Regions from separate parts of the Paenibacillus sp. J14 genome, predicted to be linked through region 1. Evidence: riboswitches for the same ligand, from Rfam matches in the RefSeq annotation. Region 1 holds a riboswitch; each other region holds the start of a gene.
What was found. A riboswitch is a leader RNA that binds a small molecule or an ion and turns the genes downstream of it on or off. The one in region 1 is predicted to bind cyclic di-AMP.
Positions count from the first base shown of each region.

Region 2: linked by a shared signal. The riboswitch ahead of M891_RS0117745 (3D domain-containing protein) and the one ahead of M891_RS0108685 (KamA family radical SAM protein) in region 1 are both predicted to bind cyclic di-AMP.
Region 3: linked by a shared signal. The riboswitch ahead of M891_RS0101795 (3D domain-containing protein) and the one ahead of M891_RS0108685 (KamA family radical SAM protein) in region 1 are both predicted to bind cyclic di-AMP.
Region 4: linked by a shared signal. The riboswitch ahead of M891_RS0100860 (APC family permease) and the one ahead of M891_RS0108685 (KamA family radical SAM protein) in region 1 are both predicted to bind cyclic di-AMP.

Region 1 covers NZ_JADQ01000017.1:52,515-56,728, forward strand. The annotation lists gene M891_RS0108680 (methyl-accepting chemotaxis protein) at 1-1,393, shown strand, start outside; gene M891_RS0108685 (KamA family radical SAM protein) at 1,466-2,647, opposite strand; cyclic di-AMP (ydaO/yuaA leader) riboswitch at 2,810-2,951, opposite strand; gene M891_RS0108690 (cobyric acid synthase) at 2,975-4,214, opposite strand, start outside.
Region 2 covers NZ_JADQ01000053.1:13,283-17,496, forward strand. The annotation lists gene M891_RS0117735 (HD domain-containing protein) at 1-678, shown strand, start outside; gene M891_RS0117740 (TatD family hydrolase) at 695-1,468, shown strand; cyclic di-AMP (ydaO/yuaA leader) riboswitch at 1,671-1,885, shown strand; gene M891_RS0117745 (3D domain-containing protein) at 2,331-3,467, shown strand; gene rnmV (ribonuclease M5) at 3,616-4,161, shown strand; gene rsmA (16S rRNA (adenine(1518)-N(6)/adenine(1519)-N(6))-dimethyltransferase RsmA) at 4,167-4,214, shown strand, end outside.
Region 3 covers NZ_JADQ01000003.1:76,550-80,763, forward strand. The annotation lists gene M891_RS0101780 (transporter substrate-binding domain-containing protein) at 1-372, shown strand, start outside; gene M891_RS0101785 (amino acid ABC transporter permease) at 467-1,129, shown strand; gene M891_RS0101790 (amino acid ABC transporter ATP-binding protein) at 1,116-1,838, shown strand; cyclic di-AMP (ydaO/yuaA leader) riboswitch at 2,011-2,179, shown strand; gene M891_RS0101795 (3D domain-containing protein) at 2,188-2,880, shown strand; gene M891_RS0101800 (polysaccharide deacetylase family protein) at 2,965-3,801, opposite strand; gene M891_RS0101805 (dihydroorotate dehydrogenase electron transfer subunit) at 3,988-4,214, shown strand, end outside.
Region 4 covers NZ_JADQ01000002.1:19,666-23,879, reverse strand. The annotation lists gene M891_RS0100860 (APC family permease) at 1-1,687, opposite strand, end outside; cyclic di-AMP (ydaO/yuaA leader) riboswitch at 1,847-2,024, opposite strand; gene M891_RS0100850 (threonine aldolase family protein) at 2,265-3,380, opposite strand; gene M891_RS0100845 (methyl-accepting chemotaxis protein) at 3,617-4,214, opposite strand, start outside.

The DNA of each region.
Region 1 (4,214 bases):
ACTACATATTCAAGATGACGGCGCTACAGTTCTGGCGACGAATGAGAACTCGGAGATGACCCCCGGCGACAAGCTGGAGCTTCAGCCGGCCATGACCGCTGCGGCCAATGGCGGGGTACAAATCAGTGAGTTGTATACCGACAAATTCGGCTCGCACAAAACAGCTTTCATCGCGATTCCCGGCAGCAAAGCGATGCTCGCCGTGGGCCTTGACGCTACCTTCATCGATAAGAAGAAAGACCAAATTTTATACATCTGTATCGGCATCACCTTACTTGTCATTGTGGTGGGCATGGCCGCAGCGTATTTTGCAAGTACGCGAATCACGAAGCCAATTCGCAAGCTGGTGAAGGTCACGGAGCAAATGGCTGGCGGAGACTTCCGTCATACCATCGAAGTGAAAGGACATGACGAAATTGCCCAACTCGCCGGAAGCTTCCAAACGATGACGCTTCAGCTCAAAAACATGTTCGCTGCAGTGATGCAAACGTCCCAAGTGGTCGTAGACGGATCTGAGAACTTATCCCGATCGGTGACAACGTTTGAAGATTTGATTGCCCGTTCCAATGCAGCTACGAAGGAAATCGAAGCGGGCAGCATGACGATTGCTTCCGCAGCAGCCGAAAACGCCCGTGCGATGGAAGAAATTTCGCAAGGTGTACAGCATATTGCGTCTTCGTCTGCCGAAGTCACGGAACGGATTGGACAAGCTGCAGAGGAGGCTGACGCCGGAAATCATTTGGCGCAAACAGCGGTTACGCAAATGCAGCATGTCGAAGATGCGGCTAATCGCACGTTGGAGCATATCCGCACGCTGAATGATCGTTCCGAGTCCATTTCGAACGTGGTAGGTACCATTACAGAAATTACGAAGCAAATTAATATTTTGGCGCTGAACGCGGCGATTGAAGCTGCACGTGCCGGCGAACACGGCAAAGGCTTTGCTGTCGTGGCCGAGGAAGTTCGTAAGCTGGCTGAACAGTCCCGCCGAGCGATGGAGGAAATCGGCGAGAACCTGCTCAGTATCCGAGAAGAATCGGAAAATTCGGTCAACGCCATGCAGCGGGCCAGCGAGGAAATCGTCTCCGGAACCGAACGGGTGAAGCAAGCGGGTCAAGCGTTTGAACAATTAACGAAGCTGATTCAGAACGTGAACTTGACGATTCAATCGGTTTCAGCCTCCACCCAAGAGGTATCTGCCGGTACCGAGGAAGTCACCGCATCGGTAGAGGAATCGGCCAATATTACCGCCAAATCGCTGGAGAACATGGAGCAAATCAGCAGCTACTCGCAGCAACAGCTGGACGAAATGGAAGCGCACGCGCGTACAGTTCGCTCACTGTATGAGCAGGCGTTGTCGTTGCAGGAATCGATTGCAAAATTCCGGATCTGACTCTAAAAATAAAACGTACCCTTCACGTTCCCCTGATCGGGGAAACGGAAAGGGTACGTTTTGTTTTATCCCTTAAATCGTCACTGGGCTTGCAGAAGCCGCATCTTCTGTTGTCTGATCCGATTGCGTATCCGCCTTCGAATCCAGCTTCTTTTCCGGCTTCTTCCAGTACGCTTCACTGCCTGGCAAATCGTCAAACCAGGTCGCATCATCCGGGCAAGGCAAAATCATAAACTTGCCGTATTCACCGTCCCGGGACTGATGATACTTGAGATAGGCCTGCCCGTTTTCGATAGCCAGGATTTCGATTTTTCCTGAAGAATGACTCATCGATAATCGCACGCGCTTTCCAAGCCCTGAAGTACGGGCTTTCGCTTCCTCTACTAGCTCATACGCTCGTTTCAATGGGATGACAAAGTCAGCATTTCCGGCTACGGGACGATTAATAAAGAAATAGTACGGAGTGACGCCAGCCCAAGATAAGCGATCTAGCAATTCACCAAGCACGGCCGCATCATCGTTGATGCCTTTGAGAATCGGCGTTTGATTGACCACGATAGCCCCGGCGTCGTGCAGCGCCTGGAACCCTCTTTTGGCCTCAGGGGTAATTTCGCGCGGATGATTGATATGCGCCATAACATAAATCCGTTGATCAACGGTGGAGAACTCCCGAATCAGATCCAGCAACTCCGGATCTTCATAAATACGCATAGGATTAAACACAGGAATTTTGGAACCGAGGCGGATGATTTTTACATGCTCAATAGCTCTTAGCCGCTCGAGAATCGAACGCAGCTTTCTGGTCGCTAAGATCAAGCTGTCACCGCCGGTTAACAGGACGTTATTAATCTCCGGATGCTGTGCGATGTACTCAATGCCAGGTGTGACATCCGCCATCGCTTCCTTCACATCGTTGCGGAATAACCGTTTACGGAAGCAGTATCGGCAATAGGAGCCGCAAACCTCGGACACAATCAGCAGCGCGGTCGTTCGATATTTGTGCTGGCAGCCAGGCACCACGTAGTTCGCCGCTTCGTCAGAAGCGTCCCAGCGCCCATATTCCTTCAGTTCTCCCGTATTGGGGATCACCAACTTGCGGATCGGGTCCTCCGGATCATTCCAGTCGATCAAACTCAAATAGTAGTCGTTCACCCGAAAAACAAATTTGTCGGTAATCGGTTTCAAGTCCTGCCGCTCCTGCTCGGACAACTGGCTCACCTTGGCAATATCGGTGATGTACTTCGGACTAGCCATAAATCCTCTCCTCCTTTATTAGTACGATGCGTAAAGAAGAAGCTCGAAACTTGCAGTGAATGCGAGTACTCCGCCGAATGCTCGGGTCAAAGGTCTTGCAGAACGCAAAAAGACCCCGCTTCAAAGAACAGGGTCATTAAATGATGACTGAAATAATATTAAAAATGACCCATCCACTGCAAACGAGGTTAGCTGACGGGCTCGGGAAGATGGTTCCCTACGTTAAACTTGCAACGATTCGCCCCAAAAGATTGGTTCCCCCGCTTTTCGACTTTACCCATCGAAAATTAAGCGTACTTTTATCCTACCTTATCCTTACCCAATTTGTCAAAGCTTACCTTGGATCCCAATAATGTCGTAAATGAGATTCATGCGCAAATGCCTGCGAACCTGCTCCGCTAACCGATCGAAGGCTTCCTCCTTCCGTGAGGAAGAAACAAAGGTGACGTTCAAAGGTTCCAGCCCTTTGCTCGTACGCAGTCCGTCCAGCCAAGCACGTCGCCAGGCATCATTATGGAACACTCCGTGCAGATACGTCCCAAACACCCTGCCATCGGCGCGGGCTGCGCCTTCCGGATGTGTTTGCGTCTCAGCCTGTTCTAACTCCGGGGCTGTCCCTGACCCTTGTACTGGCTCCTCATTGACCCGAAGCATAAATAAGGGACGAGTGTCCCGCAACTGCTGGGTTGATCCGGCATGAATCTCATAGCCTGAGATCGGCAGCTCCTGGTTCTGAGGATGCAATGCGATCGGATGGTCCTCGCACGTATATCCGTGCACGCGCACCGTTTTTTTACCTGGGAGAAAGGTTGTAGCCAAGGGGAGCAGGCCCAGACCCAATGCCGACCTCGGTTCATTGGACTCTACGCCTTCAGGGTCATGCAGTTGTTCGCCCAGCATTTGATATCCGCCGCAAATTCCGACCAGCTGGGTGTGCGTCCCCTCATCGATCAGGTTGCAAACTGCCCCTGCCAGCCCTTGCCCGCGCAAAAATTCCAGATCGCTGATCGTATCCTTGGTCCCCGGCAAAATCACCACATCGGGATGTCCAAGTTCTGACAGCTTGCTTACATAACGTAACGATACGTCCGGTTCGGCTGCCAACGGGTCAAAATCCGTGAAGTTAGAAATATGCGGATAACGGATAACGGCGATATCCAGCTCCTGCGTTGCGGATGGCGCTGAACGAGCTGGATAGGTATCCAGGACAACGGAATCCTCCGCTTCGATCTCCAGATTATTTAGGTAGGGGAGAACTCCAAGTACGGGGATTCCGGTCCGCTGCTCCAGCCAATCCAGGCCAGGCTGCAGCAGAGACAGATCGCCGCGAAACTTATTGATAATGAACCCTTTTACGCGAGCGCGTTCGTGCGGTTCAAGCAGCTCCAGGGTACCAACAAGAAAGGCAAACACCCCGCCACGGTCGATATCCCCCACCAAAATCACGGGAGCATCCGCCCATTCGGCCAAGTTCATGTTAACGATATCCCGTTGCTTCAGGTTGATCTCCGCTGGGCTTCCAGCCCCCTCGATCACCACAATGCCATGCCTATCGCGGAGCCGACCG
Region 2 (4,214 bases), on a different contig from region 1:
CGGGTTGTGGTTAAAGAATCAGGGATGCATGCGGTGGAAGATTATTTAATGTCGCGGTATCAGATGTATTGGCAGGTTTATTTCCACCCGGTGACGCGGAGCTCGGAGATCATTCTTCGGCAAATTTTGCGTCGGGCTAAGGAATTATACCGGAGCGGGCATTCTTTTTGCTTCTTGCCGCATCCGTTACCGAACTTATTTCAAGGGGATATCAGCGTAACCGATTATTTGCAGCTGGACGAAGCGCTGATGCAAACGACCTTCATGCAGTGGACGAGAGAAGACGACGAGCGGTTAAGCGATTTATGTTCTCGGTTTTTGAATCGTAAGCTGTATAAATATGTAGAATTAGATTCATCGGAGCTGGAAATGCTGGACGAGATTCGGAACGCCTTTAGACAAGTCGGTCTTGAACCTGAATACGACATGGAAATTGATTTTCCGACGGATCTGCCGTATGATGTGTTCCGTCCGGACGGCGGGGTTTGGCAGAAGCAAATTTTGTTGTTGGACCGGCAGGAGCGGCTGCGGGAAATTTCGGAAGTCTCGGATATCGTGCGGTCGATCAGCGGATTACACCGGGGGAAGACGCATTTGTACTATCCGGATAATAAATTGTGTGCTGTAATGGAGCGGCTGCCTCGCCCGGTAGCCCGCATTTTCGAGCAACGGAAATAGGAGGATGACAAGGTTTATGTTATTTGATACGCATACGCATTTGGATGCTCCCCAATTTGACGAGGACCGCGAGGAAGTGATCGCGCGCGCTGTGGAACAAGGGGTTACGCGGATGATCAACATCGGATTTAACCGTGAGACAATCCCTTCGACCATGAAGCTGGCAGAGACCTATGACTTCATTTATGCCGCGGTCGGATGGCATCCGCAAGACGCGATTACGATGCAAGAGGGCGATTTGGACTGGATTGCAGAATTGTGCAAGCATGAGAAGGTCGTCGCCATCGGAGAAATTGGGCTGGATTATTATTGGGATACGTCCCCTAAGGACGTTCAACATAAGGTTTTTCGCCAGCAAATTGGACTGGCTCGCAGCTTAGGTATGCCGATTTCCATTCATAATCGGGACGCTCACGAAGACGTGGTTCGCATCCTTCGGGAAGAGAAGGCCAACGAGGTTGGAGGCGTGATGCACTCCTTCTCCGGCAGTTGGGAAATTGCCAAAATGTGTCTAGATTTGGGATTTCATTTGTCGTTTGGCGGGCCGATTACGTTTAAAAATGCAAAACAACCCAAGGAAGTGTTGGCCAAGACGCCGATGGACCGTTTGCTGATCGAAACGGATTCCCCTTATTTAACGCCGCATCCATATCGTGGTAAACGAAATGAGTCTGCTCATGTTCGTTTGGTTGCGGAAATGGCAGCCGAGCTCAAAGGGGTTACTTTTGAGGAAATCGCGGAAATTACCACCCGAAATGCATTGGAACGATTTGGAATTCCGAGTATTTGAGAGCAAAACGGATGAAATAAAGAGGATTTCGGAAAGATTAATGCTTTTTAACCCTCAAAAACAAGGTCATTACATTTTTTTAACCATTTTTTTAAAAAAACGTGGTTGATTACTCCTTTACAACCTGCATCGAAACAGGATAGAATCTTTTCAGTATCGATTCGGTTCGTTTTGGACTGAACCATACGATGCTTGGTTCCATGAACCAGTCTCGCTGAATCTCCTTATGACGGAGAACGGGGGAACCAATACGAATTGCAGGTTGGCGGCAGCCTAATCGCGTTCGTATTTGATTTCTTTCCAGGGTCTATGGGGTGAATTCAAGGTCATTGCGCCATGAGCGAATGTACTGAGAAAGGGCGGCTCTCTTTCGCCCGAACCCGACAGCTAACCTCGTAAGCGAATAAGAGAGGTCACTCGTGCAGCTATTACACCCAAGACATTCAAGAAGCCACGAAGGAGTTCCTCTAACTCTTTCTCCCGGCTTCTTTTGTTTTGAATAAAAGTAATAGGGTCGTCATACTGTTGGAAAACAGGAGGTGACGACAAGCAGGAGAGACTGGTCAAGGATGCAAAACGCTTAGGATTAAATTTAAGATCAGTGTTCAAAAAGTCAGGTTTTCAGCACCGAGAAGGTTGGATGAAGCTAGGGACTGAGTAGCGCAGCGTACATGGGAGTACGTGAGCAACGGAAGGCCCGGCTGAATTCAAGATTCGATGCCGAATTCACTTCTTGACCTGCTTCGTGATCAAAAGATGACTTTTTGACTACCTTAGGCGTTTTGTAAAAAGTAACTGTAGTCGCGTCAATCGTTATCATGCATCGACCTAGACGGCGGGACTATGAAGGAGGACGGAAGAAATGGGCATTTTCCGCAAAGAGGAGACCCATGAATCACGCTCATCCAGCATGTCTTACGCAATGCGATGGAAGCATGAGAATTTACGTCAGATAGCGCTCGTCGGCGTTCTGGCCATCGCGGGAATCATCATCATCCTAATCTGGCTGTATAGCCAGGCACAGAAGGAAGTATCCCTGATCGTGGACGGGAATGTCCAGTCAGTGGAGACAACCCAATCCAGTGTAGCTCATCTGCTGGAGGAACAATCGATTAAGCTCAGTGCGAAGGATTCAGTATCCCTCCCGCTGGAAAGCTCGCTGAAGAACGGTGACCGCATTGTCATAGTACGCGCGAAGCCGGTCAGTGTGACCGCGGACGGCAATACGAAAGTCCACTTCACGACGCAAAGCAAAGTCGAGGGCGTATTGTCCGAGCTCGGCATCACTTTGGGTGAAGACGACAAGGTGACTCCGACATTGGACAGTAAAGTTACCGAGAACCTGAATGTGAAGGTCGTTCGGGTCAGCAAGCAAACGGTGCAGACGAAGGAGGCCGTGCCCTTTAGCGTGGTCAAAACGTCGGACGATAAGCTGCTGAAAGGCACCACGAAAGTGATCCAGGAAGGTTCCGAAGGTCTGGTCATTCACAACATTGAGAAAACTTACGAAGACGGAAAATTCGTGGCGAAGCGTTGGCTCGGCAAAGAGGTCTCCAAAGAAGCTCAGCCGAAGGTGATCGCAGTCGGTACGAAGAAACCTACCGAGGTTCTGTCGGCCAGCATCAGCCGTAAGGGAAATACGGTGAACATCAGCGGAACGACGACCAAAGGTGGCGTCTCATTCAAATATAAAAAAGTCTTGAAAAATGTTACGTTAACCGCGTATTCGGCGGAAGAAGACGGGATTGGCACCCGCACGGCCTCGGGTACCCGCGTGACGGAAGGCAGAACGATTGCGGTGGATAAAGACGTCGTTCCGCTTGGTTGGTGGGTATACATCGAAGGAATCGGCTTCCGTAAGGCAGAGGATACCGGCGGGGCCATCGATGGCCATAAGATGGATGTGTATTTTGATAGTCTGAAGGATGCGAAGAAATTCGGCCGCAAGAAGGGCCGCACCGTCTACGTGATCGGTCCGACGAAGCCGGAATTGAACTAAGGTCTCGTTCTCTTTCGTTTTACAATGCGGAGGGAATGAGATAGTATTAGGATGATGAATAAGACAGTGGATTAGAAGAGGATGTAATGATCCTCTTCTTTTTGTTATTCTGGTGGAGACAAGCAAGAACAGGAAGGAAGACAAAATCATGATCAAAGAGGTCATCGTGGTGGAGGGTCGAGACGACACCGTGGCCATTAAGCGCGCCGTAGAGGCGGATACCATCGAGACCGGAGGTTCGGCGATCGGCGAAGCTGTGCTCAAGAAAATCGCATTGGCGCAGGAACGCCGGGGCGTGATTATTTTTACGGACCCCGACCATGCCGGGGAGCGGATTCGCAAAATTGTGGCCGCACGGGTGCCGGGCTGCAAGCACGCTTTCCTGCCGGAGGCGGAGGCGACGAAGCGAGGCGACATCGGGGTGGAGAACGCCTCGCCGGAGGCGATTCGCGCCGCGTTATCTCGGGTTCGCAGCGAAGCGCCTGGAGTAGAGGCCGCGATCACCTGGGAAGACTTGATAAACGCAGGGTTAATCGTGCACCCGCAAGCGGCGGCGCGGCGAAAAGCGCTGGGCGAGCTGCTGGGTATCGGATATTGTAACGGAAAGCAGCTCTACAAGCGGTTAACCGTGTTCCGGATCAGCCGCGAGGAGTTTGCAGCTGCGTTAGCCGAGTTGGAAAGCAAAGGAGTTTAAGAACCATGAGCATAAGGGAAGACGTATCCACACCGCGCCGGACGAAGGAGATC
Region 3 (4,214 bases), on a different contig from region 1:
ACAATGGAATCGCTGGAAGGTGCGAAAATCGGTGTTCAGCAAGGGTCTATTCAAGAAGAGATGGCCAAGGAAATCCCGAATGCGAAGTTGACTTCGCTGGCCAAAATCAATGATATCATTATGCAGTTGAACTCCAACCGTGTTGATGCTGCGATCTTGGAAGGTCCTGTTGCAGAATCGTTTGTCAAAAACGTCAAAGGCCTGGTTATCACTGATGCCAAGCCGGTAACTGAGGATGAAGGCTACGTGATTGGCATTAAGAAAGGCAACAAAGAGCTGCTGGATCAAGTCAATAAGACGCTTGATCGCTTGATTAGTGCAGGCAGCATTGATCAATTCGTTGCTGAAGCTAGTGAACTAGCCGAAAAATAATCACGATATCCATCCACAGAAAATAGCGAAGCTTTCGCTATTTTCTGTTTTTTTGCTTAAAGGTTTGAGGTGAAGGAGGAGGAAGGAAGGCGTTATGGACTTAATTTCAATGTTTATGGAATATCGCAGTTACTTCTTGGCCGGTGTACAATATACCCTGCTCTTGGCAGCGATCAGTGTCTTTTGCGGCTTTATTCTTGGGTTGTTGATCGCGCTGGTGCGGATGTCGCCATGGGGGATACTGCGGTTTCTAGGGCATGCGTGGGTGGAATTTTTGCGCGGCACCCCTATGATGGTGCAGCTGTTGATTATTCACTACGGGTTCTCATTTATGTTTGATATTAATTTCAGCCCGCTTCAGTCAGGCGCGATTACTTTATCCATTAACAGTTCGGCTTATCTGGCAGAAATTTTTCGTGCCGGCATTCAAGGTGTTGATCGGGGGCAGGGAGAAGCCGCTCGTTCTTTAGGGATGACCAAAGGGATGGCCATGCGTCACATCATTATTCCGCAGGCGATCAAATCGGTGCTCCCAGCGATTGGCAACGAGTTTATCACGATCATTAAAGAATCGTCCATCGTCTCGATCATCGGTACCGCTGAGCTGATCTATCAGGCGCAGTCGGTCGTGACGATTACGTATGACGGGATGACTCCTTATTTAATCATCGCCATCATGTACTTTATTCTGACATTCACGCTGTCTCGGATTTTGGGCGTGTTCGAAAGGAAGTTGAAGACCAGTGATCACCGTTAAAGGTTTGCATAAAAAATTTGGCCAACTCCATATTTTGCGCGGGATCGATCTGGAAATCTCCAAAGGCGAAGTTGTCGTTGTTATCGGTCCGAGTGGATCGGGGAAGAGTACGTTTCTCCGCTGCTTGAATCTGTTAGAGGTTCCGACCGAAGGGGAGATCACCTTTGAGGGTGCTTCCATCACTGCCAAAGGACATGACATCAATAAAACCCGCGAGAAAATGGGGATGGTATTCCAGCATTTTAACCTGTTCCCGCACAAAACCGTACTCGACAACATTACGCTAGCGCCAATTCGCGTGAAGAAGCTCGATAAAAGCAAAGCGGAAGCGATCGCTATGGATCTGCTTCGCACGGTTGGACTGGAGGATAAGCGGGATGCTTATCCGGCGCAGCTCTCCGGAGGTCAGAAGCAGCGGATTGCGATTGCCCGCGCATTGGCCATGGAGCCGCATGTGATGCTGTTTGATGAGCCAACGTCAGCTCTGGACCCGGAAATGGTCGGAGAGGTGCTTGACGTCATGAAGAACCTGGCTGAGCGCGGCATGACGATGGTTATCGTTACGCATGAGATGGGATTTGCCCGTGAGGTCGGCGATCGCATCCTGTTTATGGATCAAGGCGTCATTTTGGAGCAAGGCACGCCGCAAGAGGTGTTTGGGGCGCCAAAGCATCAGCGGACGCAGGACTTTTTAAGCAAAGTATTATAAATTTGAGGAACCGTTCGAGGATTCGGGCGGTTTTTTTTGTCCTCGGAGGGATCGACCCTATGCTCTAAGTTTACACGCTTTTTACTTTTGAACACAAAAATGTAACCAGTCCAGTCAAGGGATTCCGCCATTTGGTGGGATTTACCTGGCCTATTGGTTACAAAATTGTGATATATTGAGTAGGCCGAAACCTGAACTTGAGGTGCGGGGGACGAAAGATGAAAGCAGAAGCGGTCAAGCTGACTGTTTTCTTGGGGTGAAGCGTATCGAGGCGATGCGCCGGGAATGATCCTTTTTCCCGAATCCGACAACTAACTCCGCAGGCGCAGTAAAAAGGAGGGCAATTCACTTGAATACTCGTATTTGGTCTAAACTTGCAGCAACGGCGCTGATTGCCGTAAGCCTTACGATTCCGATGCAGACGATATCCGTCCATGCAGACGCGGTACATAATGCCGTGGAAGGAGATACATTTTATCTTCTTGCCAAAAAATATGGCGTAGACATGAATAAACTCATGGCTGCCAACCCATCCATCAATCCAAGTAATATATACGCTGGATTGAAAATCACCATTCCGGGCGTTCAATCGCAATCGGCAGGAGTAGCTTCTGCTGCTCCGGAGAAGAAGGAAAGCGCAGCGACGACAACCGCATCCGCTTCCAAGCTGAAAGTGATGTCCACTGGGAACGTGGTTGAAGCGTGGGGGAAAACCTTTACTTACTCGAAAACGATTAATGTGAAAGCTTCGGCGTATTCGGCATCTGCTAGCGAGAATGGAAAATGGGGCGCGGTTGACTACTTCGGCAACCCGCTGAAGCTGGGCACCATCGCGGTTGATCCCAAGGTCATTCCGATGGGCACGAAGGTGTTGGTAACCGGGCATAACCATGATGGGCTGCCGGATCAAGCTTTTGTAGCTACGGCTACTGACCAGGGGGGCGCTATCAAAGGCAATCGGATCGATATCTTTATTCCAGGCAGTGCGGCAAATGCGAAATCGTTTGGGTTTCAAGATGTGAAGCTTTACGTAATAAATTAAACATCGGTGTGAACCAAAAAGTCGGTCAGGATGTATCCTGGCCGACTTTTTGGTTGATCTGGAGAATTGACGATTCGTCACGGGTCAGCGGTATTTGGTCGTATGCAGCAGCTCAGAAAGATCAACAAATTGATACCCTTGTGCCTGCAGGGCGTCGATAATCTTCGGCAAAGCCTGAATGGTGCCGGTTAAGTCGGAGCCGACGCCGCCGCCTGAATGCTGAAGGATGATCGAGCCGGGTCCCGCCGTGCTCATCACATTGGAGATCACTTTATTTTCGTCGATCCCTTTCCAATCCTGGGAATCCACATTCCAATTCACGAGGGTGTAACCGTTCTTCTTCGCCCATTTGACCTGTTCTTCCTTAATTTCCCCATAAGGCGGCCGAATCAATTGGGGACGGTATCCAACGACGTTCTGAATAATTTTCTCCGTGCGCAAAATCTCGCTCTGGAACTGCTTAATGGAGCGGTTACGGAAGTTCGGATGACTATAGGAATGGTTGCCGATGAGGTGGCCTTCGTGACTCATCCGCCTCAACAAGCCGGGAAACTTCTTTGCTCGTGCCCCAACCACAAAGAAGGTGGCTTTGACCCCTTTGCGGTGAAGCACGTCTAAAATTTGCGGTGTAAACCGCGGATCCGGCCCGTCATCGAAGGTCAGCGCAATCTGCTTCACCTCCGGCCCCCGGAAGATGAAGGTTTCTGAATATTTGCGGCGCAGTTCGCCAAGATCGGCTGACGCGGCACCGGCAGGTATAAATGGATCTTTTTTGTCCGCCTGATCCCCTTGAGATGCTGGGCCCCTGAGTTCGAGATCCCGTGCCGTATCGGCTTTGACGGGATACAGTTCGCTCCCGCCTGCCAAGATCAGAGAAGCGGTCATGCAGCAGACCAGAGCTCTCTTCAGTTGTATAAGCAATTTGAAGTCCCCCTTCATCCCAAAACTATATATGTTCTCTAGTATCCCCTAACTTTTGCAGATCATAATGGATGTTGCAAAATCGCGCGAATTACCGCTTAAGACTGTTGTGAGAGATGTCACAGACGATCCCGCTAAAAAAATGCATCCTTTGATGAAGTGTAATCAAATGGGTGGGGGGAGCTTATGGCAATCGTAGTGGCGAACGAGGAAATATCACCAGGAGTGCTCAAACTGTCGGTACAAGGGCGATTTACGGGAAAAATGGGGCAGTTCTACATGTTGCGCGCCGGGGAACGTTACCCGTTATTGTCCCGACCGATCAGCATTTTTGATCTTGAAGAAGATCGACTGGATTTCTTGATTCAGGTTGCGGGAGAAGGGACGACTCGGTTATCTGAACTGAAGCCGGG
Region 4 (4,214 bases), on a different contig from region 1:
TCAGGACGGTAATGTGATCGGTCTCCGCCGTTTTCCATTCCACGGTATCAATGAACTTCATCAGCGGCCGGATAATGCTGCGGAAGCTGGAGCGCAGCGTAATGAGCCGAACCCCCGGATTCCATTCCTCCCACTTCTTCTCCATCCGTTCGATGTCCTCATCATCAAATCCGACATACACCGCAACAACGTTATCCGTCAGCGATTTGGCGTAGCTTAACGAGTTCATCACGACACGGGTAACGCCCGCCACCGGCACGACGATCGTGCTGCCCTTTATGCAAGGTTTGTCTTTATCGATGTCAATCCGAAGCTGGTCGGCGATATTGATATAATGTCGATGGATCTGGTAGAAAATAAACATCACGAGCGGCAAGAAGATAAATACGAACCAGACATGTGAAAACTTCGTGATAATGAAGATGAGCGTAATGCCCAGCGTCGTCAGCATGCCAATCGTGTTAATCGTAAACCGGAACACCCAACCTTGCGGCTTGCGCTTGATCCAGCGCACCATCATCCCCAGCTGGGACAAGGTGAACGGAATAAATACCCCAACCGCATAGAGCGGAATCAGGCTTTCCGTGTCGCCGTGGAATCCAAGAACCAGCAGCGCCGAGGTTACGCCCAGGAAGATAATTCCGTTTGAAAAGCCAAGCCGGTCACCGCGCACCATAAACGCATGCGGCATGTATTTGTCCTTGGCGAGCATAAACGCCAGCAGCGGGAAGGCCGAATAAGCCGTATTGGCGGCCAAAAACAAGATTAACGCCGTAATACCTTGGATCAAGTAGTACAAGCTCCCTCTCCCAAAGGTCGATTCAGCGATTTGAGAAATCACGGTGGCCTTCGGATCTGGAGCAATGCCGTACCAATAAGCCAGCGTACTAATCCCAATAAACATGGTACAGAGAATAACCCCCATCATCACCAGCGTGGCTGCGGCATTCCGTTCTGCCGGTGGCTTAAAGTTCGGAATAGCGTTGGACACCGCCTCAACCCCAGTTAAGGCCGAGCATCCCGAACTGAACGCCTTAAGCAGCAGGAACAAGCTGACATTGGATACGGCCGTCCCAAACTCCGGCACACTGGCATGAATCCCGCCAGTCCAATACTTGTAAAGTCCCGACACAATCAGGACAAAGATGGAGGCCACGAACAAGTATACCGGAACCGCCAACATCGAGGCCGATTCTGTAACTCCACGCAGGTTCATCATCGTCAACAGCGTAATCATCAACAGGGCGATCAATACCCGTTGATCATGCAGCATCGGGAAAGCCGATGTGATGGCATCCGTACCGGCTGACGAGCTTACAGCCACCGTTAAAATATAGTCGACAAGCAGCGATCCGCCGGCCAGTAGTCCGGTTGAACGCCCTAGGTTATCCATCGCCACGATATAAGCGCCGCCTCCAGTCGGATAGGAGAAAATCGTTTGGCGATACGACAGAATCAGAATCAACAAAAGCCCAAGTACCGCAAATGAGATCGGAATCGAATACCAGAGAGCGGAAAATCCCGCCGCCATCAGGACGATCAGAATCTGCTCGGTCCCGTATGCCACGGAGGACAATGCGTCCGACGACAACACGGCCAGCGCTTTAAGTTTGCTAAGCTTTTCTCCTTCAATTTCAGTGCTTTTCATCGGTCTGCCAATCAATATCCGTTTCAGTTTGCTTCCCATGATGAGATCCTCTTTTCATTCGCAAAATAAACCTTCGATCCTGATCCATTCTTACTCCTATAGGGCTCTCATGCATGCAGCGAACAACGCAAAAAGGCCGCAGGAAAGCTGGACCTTCCCGCAGCCGCTTTGAAAAAAATCTCAAGCGTCACCGCGACAATTCCCTCTTTCGGACGCTTACGGAGTTAGCTGACGGATTCGGGCACGAAAGCAGCCCTACGCCGGTTTGGCTTACTGGCCAAATCAAGCGATTCACCCCGGAAACCGCCTCATTGGGCGAGTTTCATTGGTTCCCCCGTTTCTTTCTGCATGAGAAAGAACTCAGCGATCAGGTTTTGTCATATCAATTTTTGTTACGGATGAATCATACTCCCCGTCTGAAGAAGTGTAAAGAAGAGGGAAAGGCAAATTCGCCGAGAAAAGAGATCGGCCTTGTTCGAGGAAGCGCATACATCACTCTCTTGCATTCATTATTGCGAGCAGGCTTGAATTATCGAAGCATATATGCAAAAAAACACCGTAAGGAACGACATCAAATCGCATCCTACGGTGCTCTGCATCTCAAACAAATCCAAGTTTAAAGCGAAAGTCCCTTCAACTTCTTATCCAGCAGCTCGAACGCTAGCTGCAGCCGATCTTTCGGCACCTCACTGTAGCGGTCTCCGATGCTGATTTCAAAGGCACTTCCCCCATCCGCTTTCTCTTTCAAGAACGAGGTGAAACCAACCCCGGTTTCCCGATAGACTTCAATCAGCACGGACTCCAATCGCTCCTTGGGAACGTCCGAATGCACATGGAACATGTTCGACACCGGGATCTCCGGAACGGTCTTCATCCGATGACATTGATTAAACAGACTGGAGAGCTCTTGTGCTTGCTGATAATACTTTTTCATCTTTCCGACACGTTTCTCATAATAGTAATCCGCACTGAGAAAATAAGGATACAAGCTGATAAGATCCCCGCCGTGGCGCCTTTTCCATACCTTCGACTCCTTCGTCAGCTCCGGATCCCCGGCCAATATGGCTCCGGCAATCCCGCCGATCCCTTTGTAGAACGAGATATAGACGCTGTCGAACAGGGCGCAAACCTCAGCGGCGGTTTTTTCGTAGTAAGGCAACACTTCAAACAGTCGGGCTCCGTCCAGATGCAGCTTGATGCCTCGCTCCCGGCAGTAGGTGGATATAGCTTCAAGCTCTTCGAACGGCGGCAGTTGACCGCCGATTTCACGCTGCGGCAGCTCCAACAGCAGGCATGAGACATCCTCTGGCAGCTGACGAACGTCCTCCATCTCAATCAGCCGATCTGGATCCGCCAAGAGAATCGGCTCCAGCCCGTGCAGCTCCTTCAACCCGTCCTCCTCATGAATCTCCAAATGGCATAAAGGATGATAGGCCACACGTTTGGACCCTTTGCGGTCACACCATATCCGCAGGGCAATTTGCTGCGCCATTGTACCGCTCGGAAAAAATACAGCAGACTCCTTACCAAGCACTGCAGCCATTTTCGCTTCGAAAGCTTCCAGCGCTTGCCCTGAACCGTACATGTCACTGTCTACCCCGCCGCTGATCTCGGCAAAGGCCTGCTTCAACACTTCTACATTGCGTTTTCCGTGGCCCGCCACTTGATAAACTGTCCGTTCAAAGGCTGCCTTCAGTGTCCGCCTATCCAGTACTCCATCATTTCCATACATGCTCCTCACCGCTCCTCTCCCACGCTGTCTGTCTAATTTCAGTATGATCATGCTTATTATAACGCCATTTGAAGCAGGAAACGATGATCCAGATTGATCGGAGGGGCGAAGCAGTCTTATAGGACCCCTTCTGCACATTATCCCTTTCATTCAGTGTGAAGAAATCGAAAAGATGAATGATGAAATAGTAAAAAGAACGCCTGCAAAAGCAAGCGCCCTTTCTAATTGCTATGGGATTAAAGCTTGAACACGTTCGTCAACCCGTTCATATTCTCGGACAGTTCGACCAATTTACAGGAGGTCTGCTCGATATCCCCAAAGATCTGCTCCTGCGTACCCAGCTGATCTTGAATAACGCCAGAGACTTGCAGGCCCGACTCGATCGTGGTGTTCACATCCTCCAGCGTTGCGGTCATTTCCTCCAGCGCAGCGGCTTGGGTGGTAACCCCGTCGGAAATATCGTTCAACATGGCGAAGGTGTTCTCGATATTATCGATGATTTGCTCGATATTAACCTTCACATTCTCGGATTGCGTGACGCCTTGCTGCACCTTCTCTTCCGTCTGAGCAACCGCAGACACGACACTGCCAGTACGAACTGTCATATCTTCGACCAAGCTGCTGATTTCCTGAAGGGAGTGATTCGTATCCTCGGCTAATTTCCGGATTTGCCCGGCTACCACCGCGAACCCTCTTCCCTCTTCCCCGGCCCGGGCCGCTTCAATCGCCGCGTTAAGGGCTAACAGGTGGGTCTGTTCTGAAATTTGTTTAATGATGCTGATAACCTCGGTAATTTTCTGGCTTTGTTCCTCAAGCCCAAGCACCTCGCTGTTA